3 regions of the Streptomyces sp. NBC_00859 genome follow, and region 2 is predicted to be linked to each of the others. Evidence: riboswitches for the same ligand, from Rfam matches in the RefSeq annotation. Region 2 holds a riboswitch; each other region holds the start of a gene.

Region 1 (2,259 bases), 2.0 Mb from region 2:
CCGCCCGAACTGCCACGCGCCGCCCACCTTGAGACCGCGGCCGACGATGGCCGCCACCGGGTAGGCGAAGAAGACCGCGAAGAACACCACGGGCAGGGCCATGAGCGCGAGCCGGACCGCGGTCCGGCGCCGCCCGGCCCCGGCCGCGGAGGGCTGCCCCGCCCGCGCCGGGCCGTCTACCTCAGGACGATCGAGGACCACGACTTGACCCACTGATCACGGTTCTTGGCGATCGTGCCGGGCGCGACGGTCTCGGGCCGCGTGACCTTCGCGCCGTACTTCGTGAACAGCGCGGGCTCCTTCGCACCCTTCACCACCGGGTCCACGAACATGTTGAGCGGCATGTCCTCCTGGAACTTCTTACTGATCAGGAAGTCGATCAGGGCCTTGCCGCCCGCCTGGTTCTTCGCGCCGTCCAGCAGCCCGGCGAACTCGATCTGCCGGAAGCAGGTCGAGGTGGCGACGCCGGTCGGAGCGGTCTTCGGCTGTGGCTCGGCGTCCAGCACCTCGGCGGGCGGGCTCGACGCGTACGACACGACGAGCGGACGGTCGCCCTTGGCCTTCTTGCCGCCGGCCGAGCCGGAGAAGTCGTTGTTGTACGCCTGCTCCCAGCCGTCGTCGACCTTGACGCCATTGGCCTTGAGCTTCTTCCAGTACCCCTGCCAGCCGTCGCCGCCGTACCTGGCGACCGTGCCGAGCATGAAGCCGAGCCCGGGTGAGGACGTGGCGACGTTCTCGGTGACCAGGAGGTTCTTGTACTGCGGCTTGATCAGGTCGTCGAAGCTGCGGGGCGGGGCGATCTTGTGGTCGGCGAAGTACTTCTTGTCGTAGTTGACGCAGAGGTCACCGCTGTCGACGGGCGTCACCCGGTGCTTCCCGGCGTCGAGCTGCACGGCGGGTGCGACCTGGTCCAGGCCCTTCGCCCGGTACGGCGTGAAGAGGCCGTTGTCGAGCGCCCGCGACAGCAGGGTGTTGTCGACGCCGAAGAAGACGTCGCCGCGCGGGGAGCCCTTGGTGAGGATCTCCTGGTTGAGCGCGGCACCGGCGTCCCCGCTCTTGAGGACGTGGACCTTGTAGCCGGTCTCCTTCGTGAACGCCTTCAGCACGGAGGGCGAAGCGACGAAGGAGTCGTGGCTGACCAGTGTCACGGTCTTCGACTGCCCGGCGGACGAACCGGAGCCACCGGAACTTCCGCAGCCGGCGAGCGCCGAGACGCCCAGCGCCGCGGCCAGCGCGGTGGCCGTCAGTTTCCCGGTCGTGAGCGTTCTGCCTGCCGTACCCGCTCGCTTGGTGTTGCTCACTGGATTCCTCCTGGGATGGGACATCCAGGAAGAGACGCGGCCCTGCCCACGGGAGCGGGCAGGGCTGAACAGCTTGAGTAGTGACCGAACTTCCTACCCGGAATGACCCGGGCAAGGTCCAGAGGGTCTGCGGCGTGGCCGCACTCTCAGCGCTGTGGCGCTCCCCTGTCGGAATATGAAAATGTGCGGCCCACGTTACACGGGCCCTACCGCTCGGCGGCCGCCAGCTGCCCGCACGCTCCGTCGATCTCCTGGCCACGGGTGTCCCGTACGGTCACGGGGACGCCGTGGGCGGCGATGGCGGCGACGAACGCCTTCTCGTCCTCCGGCCTGGAGGCGGTCCACTTGGACCCCGGAGTCGGGTTGAGCGGGATCAGATTGACATGAACAGGCTTGCCCTTGAGCAGCCGGCCGAGCCGGTCGCCCCGCCAGGCCTGGTCGTTGATGTCACGGATGAGCGCGTACTCGATGGAGATGCGGCGGCCGGACTTCTCCGCGTACTCCCACGCGGCGTCCAGCACCTCCCGGACCTTCCACCGCGTGTTCACCGGGACGAGCGTGTCGCGCAGCTCGTCGTCGGGCGCGTGCAGCGAGACCGCGAGGCGGCACTTGAAGCCCTCGTCCGCGAAACGGAGCATCGCGGGCACCAGACCCACCGTGGACACGGTGATCCCGCGCTGGGAGAGGCCGAGGCCGTCGGGCTCGGGGTCCGTGAGCCGGCGGATCGACCCGACCACCCGCTTGTAGTTGGCGAGGGGCTCGCCCATGCCCATGAAGACGATGTTGGAGAGCCGCGCGGGCCCTCCCGGCACCTCGCCGTCGCGCAGGGCGCGCATGCCGTCGACGATCTGGTGCACGATCTCGGCGGTCGAGAGATTACGGTCGAGGCCCGCCTGGCCGGTGGCGCAGAAGGGGCAGTTCATACCGCAGCCGGCCTGCGACGAGATGCACATGGTGA
Region 2 (2,259 bases):
CTCGCCAGCAGCAGCCCGCTCATGTCGATGTGCGGGTACAGGCCGTGGATCAGTCCGGTGCTGTCGTCGGTGTTGCCCGTCAGGCTCGCCCAGCCGATGAAGAGCGAACCGAGCAGGCCGATCAGTATGAGTGAGACCAGCGTGCCGATGACGGCGACCGAGGTCCGCGCTGTCAGTCCGTGGCAGGTGTACAGGGCGATCAGCATGATGGCGCTCGCCCCGATCACCGCCACGACCAGCGGATTCGACCCGCGCAGGATCGCGGGCAGAATGAACAGCGTCAGCACGGCGAAGCTGACGGCCAGTGCGACCAGCGCCATCAGCCCGCGCAGTCTCCCCACCGCGACCACCACCAGCGCGAAGGCCCCGCCGAGCAGTGCCATCGGGAACTTCCGGTCCACGTCGGACACGGAGTACTGAAGTTCGCGGGGCGCGTCGGGGGCGTACGCCACGATGACGCCCTGGCCCCCGTGCAACTGCCGCGGAGAGTCCGGCTGGACGATTTCGGTGAATGTGCGGCCCTTGTCCTTGCCGCTCGACACCTCGATCTCCGCCTTCTTGCACTGGGCGTCCTTCCGGGCCGTTCCGGAACCGGCCTGCTGTTCCGCCGCGCCCGGATCCGTCCCCGCACCGGCCGTCGACGACTGACCGGCGTGCACGTCCGCGCAGTCGACCGGCACGGTCCGTACCACCTTGCCCTGCTGCGTCTGCCGGTCGAAGCCGACACCGCTGCGGGCATGGGGCGGCGCCCCACCCGGCCAGAGGACCGCGAGTCCGACAACAACCGCCGCCGCGAAGGGGATCAGCACCCCTGCGATGACCTTGCGCAGATGCTTGGAAACGGGTGCCGCCGGACCGTGGCCGTGCGTATGGCTGTGCCCGCCAGGAGCCCGTTCAGGGAGTGGTGTCACCGCCAGATCATCGCAAGAAGGCAGAGGCCCTCTGTTCAGTGAGCGGTGCGGGGCGTTAGCGTGGGGGCACCTTTGCACACGCGGGAGCTCGGAGCACCGGGCTGAGAGGGCGCTGACCAGCAGACTGCTGAGAGCTGCGCCGACCGCCGAACCTGTTACCGGGTAATGCCGGCGTAGGGAGTAGGTCTCATGACCACAGCGGATGCACGCACGCCTGCCATCGGCCAGGACGAGCGCAAGCCGGGCTGGCACAAGGGGTATGTCGCGGGCCCGGAGGGCTCGCGCGCGGACCTCAGGGTGCCCGTCAGGCAGGTGCACCTCACCAATGGCCGGGACGTGACGCTGTACGACACGTCAGGCCCGTACACCGATCCCACCGTGGACACCGATATCAGGCGCGGGCTCGCCCCGCTCCGGGAGAACTGGATCGTCGGCCGCGGCGACACCGAGGAGTACGCGGGCCGCCCGGCCCGTCCCGAGGACGACGGGATCAAGCACACATCGCCGCGCGGGGGTCTCCGGAACCTCGACGCGGTCTTCCCCGGGCGCCCCCGCCAGCCCAGAAGGGGGCGCGAAGGGCGCGCGGTCAGCCAGCTCGCGTACGCCGTGCGCGGGGAGGTCACACCTGAGATGGAGTACGTCGCGATCCGGGAGAACGTCTCCCCCGAGGTCGTACGGGAGGAGATCGCCGCGGGGCGGGCCGTGCTGCCGGCCAACGTCAACCACCCCGAGATCGAACCGATGATCATCGGGAAGCGGTTCCTGGTGAAGGTCAACGCCAACATCGGCAACAGCGCGGTCACTTCCTCCATCGAGGAGGAGGTGGACAAGATGACCTGGGCCACCAAATGGGGCGCGGACACGGTCATGGACCTGTCCACCGGGCGCAATATCCACACCACCCGCGAGTGGGTGCTGCGCAACTCACCCGTCCCGATCGGTACGGTGCCGCTCTACCAGGCGCTGGAGAAGGTGGACGGCCAGGCCGAGGAGCTGACCTGGGAGATCTACAAGGACACCGTCATCGAGCAGGCCGAACAGGGCGTCGACTACATGACGGTGCACGCCGGAGTGCTGCTCCGGTACGTGCCGCTCACCGCACGCCGCAAGACCGGGATCGTCTCGCGCGGCGGATCGATCATGGCCGCCTGGTGCCTGGCGCACCACAGGGAGTCGTTCCTGTACGAGCACTTCGAGGAGCTGTCCGACATCCTGGCCTCGTACGACGTCACCTACTCGCTGGGCGACGGGCTGCGCCCCGGGTCGATCGCGGACGCCAACGACGAGGCGCAGTTCGCCGAGCTGCGCACGCTCGGGGAACTCAACACGATCGCGAAGCGGCATGGTG
Region 3 (2,259 bases), 2.0 Mb from region 2:
GGGTGTGAGCAGCACACCGTTGCGGTAGTGGCCGGTGGCCAGCAGCAGGCCGGGCAGCGCGGTCGGGCCGAGCAGCGGCGCGTTGTCGGGTGACGCCGGGCGCAGCCCCGCGCACGTCTCGGTGAGCGGGAGTTCGGTGATGCCGGGCACCAGGTCGTGGGCGTCGCGGAGCAGCTCGTAGACCCCGCCCGCGGTGACCGTGGTGTCCCAGCCCAGCTCCTCGCTGGTCGCGCCGACCACGAGTTCGCCGTTCTCACGGGGGACCAGATAGACGTGACTGCCCCGGACGACCGCGCGGACGGTCCGGCTGAGGAACGGCGCGTAGACCCGCGGCACCGTCAGCCTGAGCACCTGGCCCTTGACCGGACGCACGGGCGGAAGCACCGCGTCCGGCAGCCCCGCGAGCTGTCCGCTGCGGCTGCCGGCCGCCAGCACCACCTGGCCCGAGGTGAGCGCGGTGCCGTCGGCGAGCACGACACCGGTGGCCCGGCCGCCCTCCGTCGTCAGGCGCTCCGCCCAGCCGCGGTGGAAGGTCACCCCGGCCCGCTCGCACGCGATGAGCAGCGCCTTCGCCAGCCGCCGCGGATCGACCTGGTGGTCACCGTCCACCCGCAGCCCGCCGCGCACACCCGGCGCGAGCATCGGTTCGAGCCGCCGGCACTCGCGCCCCGTGAGCCACTCCGACTCCAGACCCGAGCGGAGCTGGAGCGCGTGCAGCTCCCGCAGATGCGCCCGGTCGTCCAGGTCGAGGGCCACGGAGAGCGTGCCGCAGGCGCGGTAGCCGAGATCCTGCCCCGACGCCTCCTCCAGCTCCGCGGCGAACGCCGGATAGCGCCGGGCGGACTCCAGATTCAGACCGAGCAGCACCTGCTCGCCGTAGTGCAGTTCCGTGACGGCGGCCAGCATGCCCGCCGCGACCTGCGCGGCACCGCCGCCCGGCTGCGGGTCGACGACAGCGGTGCGCAGTCCGCGCTGCGCCGACCGCCAGGCGGTGACCAGACCGATGATCCCGCCCCCGACGACAGCTACGTCCGAGGTGTTGGCGTGATGTGTGTGCATGGGCGTCCAGCCCCTCCCTTCGCCGGCATGACCCGGATCAGGTTCGTACGGTCGGAGGCCGTCCAGCCTCCCTCTCAGCCCGGTGCGCCCGGACTCCCGCGAGTAGTTCCGCGTGCCAGCCTAACCCCGGTCCGCACCGCCCCGTAAGGCGTCCCATGACCGCCCCTGTCCTGACGCCGAGTCAGCTGCTTAAGGTGATCAGGTGAGCGAGCCGAGGAACGTCGTCATCGCCGGTGCGGGCATGGCCGGAGTCCAGACCGCTGTCGCCCTGCGGGACCAGGGCTTCACCGGATCCGTCACGCTGATCGGTGAGGAGGCCCACCCGCCGTACGACAGACCGCCGCTCTCCAAGGCGGTGCTGCTCGGCAAGGCCGAACACTCCGCCTTCGACGTCGACTTCGGCGCGCTCGGGGTCGAACTGCGGCTGGGGTGCGAGGTGACCGGCGTACGCCCGGCAGACCGGGAACTGGACACCGCGAGCGGCCCCCTCCCGTACGAGGCGCTGGTCGTCGCCACCGGTGCCCACCCGGTCACGCTGCCCGGCAGCGAGGGCGTCCCCGGCGTCCATCTGCTGCGCACGCTCGACGACGCGGGGCGGCTGCGGGCCGTCCTCGCGGACCGGCTGGACGTCGTGGTGGTCGGTGCCGGGTGGATCGGCGCCGAGTTCGCGACGGCCGCGCGGGAGGCGGGGTGCGCGGTGACCGTGGTGGAGGCGGCCGGCCGGCCTCTTGCCGGGGTGCTGCCCGCCGAGGTCTCGGCTCCGATGGCCGGCTGGTACGCCGACAGCGGAGCCGAACTCATCACCGGCGAGCGGGTGGCCCGTGCCGAACCCGGCACCGTGGTCCTGGAATCCGGGCGGAGGCTGCCGGCCGGGGCCGTGCTCGTCGGAATCGGGGCCAGACCGGCGACCGGCTGGCTCGCCGGCTCCGGGATCGCACGGGGCGCCGACGGCTCGGTCACGGCGGACGAACGGCTGCGCACCTCGGCCGCCGGTGTGTACGCGGTCGGCGACTGCGCGTCCTTCCCGTCCCGCCGGTACGGCGAGCGGCTGCTGGTCCACCACTGGGACAACGCCCTCCAGGGGCCGCGCACGGTCGCGGCGGACGTGATCGGCGGGGAGCCGCGGATCTACGACCCGGTGCCGTACTTCTGGTCCGAGCAGTTCGGCCGGTTCGTCCAGTACGCGGGCCACCACGCGGC

Evidence for each region. A riboswitch is a leader RNA that binds a small molecule or an ion and turns the genes downstream of it on or off. The one in region 2 is predicted to bind thiamine pyrophosphate.
Region 1: another riboswitch for thiamine pyrophosphate. It lies ahead of OG584_RS08575 (thiamine ABC transporter substrate binding subunit); the one in region 2 lies ahead of thiC (phosphomethylpyrimidine synthase ThiC).
Region 3: another riboswitch for thiamine pyrophosphate. It lies ahead of thiO (glycine oxidase ThiO); the one in region 2 lies ahead of thiC (phosphomethylpyrimidine synthase ThiC).

The regions. Positions count from the first base shown of each region.
Region 1 is NZ_CP108826.1:2,097,904-2,100,162, forward strand. Features, by position in the region: gene OG584_RS08570 (ABC transporter permease) at 1-102, opposite strand, end outside; gene OG584_RS08575 (thiamine ABC transporter substrate binding subunit) at 177-1,301, opposite strand; TPP riboswitch at 1,374-1,478, opposite strand; gene rlmN (23S rRNA (adenine(2503)-C(2))-methyltransferase RlmN) at 1,508-2,259, opposite strand, start outside.
Region 2 is NZ_CP108826.1:4,052,651-4,054,909, forward strand. Features, by position in the region: gene OG584_RS17375 (YibE/F family protein) at 1-911, opposite strand, end outside; TPP riboswitch at 982-1,108, shown strand; gene thiC (phosphomethylpyrimidine synthase ThiC) at 1,101-2,259, shown strand, end outside.
Region 3 is NZ_CP108826.1:6,036,652-6,038,910, forward strand. Features, by position in the region: gene thiO (glycine oxidase ThiO) at 1-1,059, opposite strand, end outside; TPP riboswitch at 1,057-1,169, opposite strand; gene OG584_RS26455 (NAD(P)/FAD-dependent oxidoreductase) at 1,301-2,259, shown strand, end outside.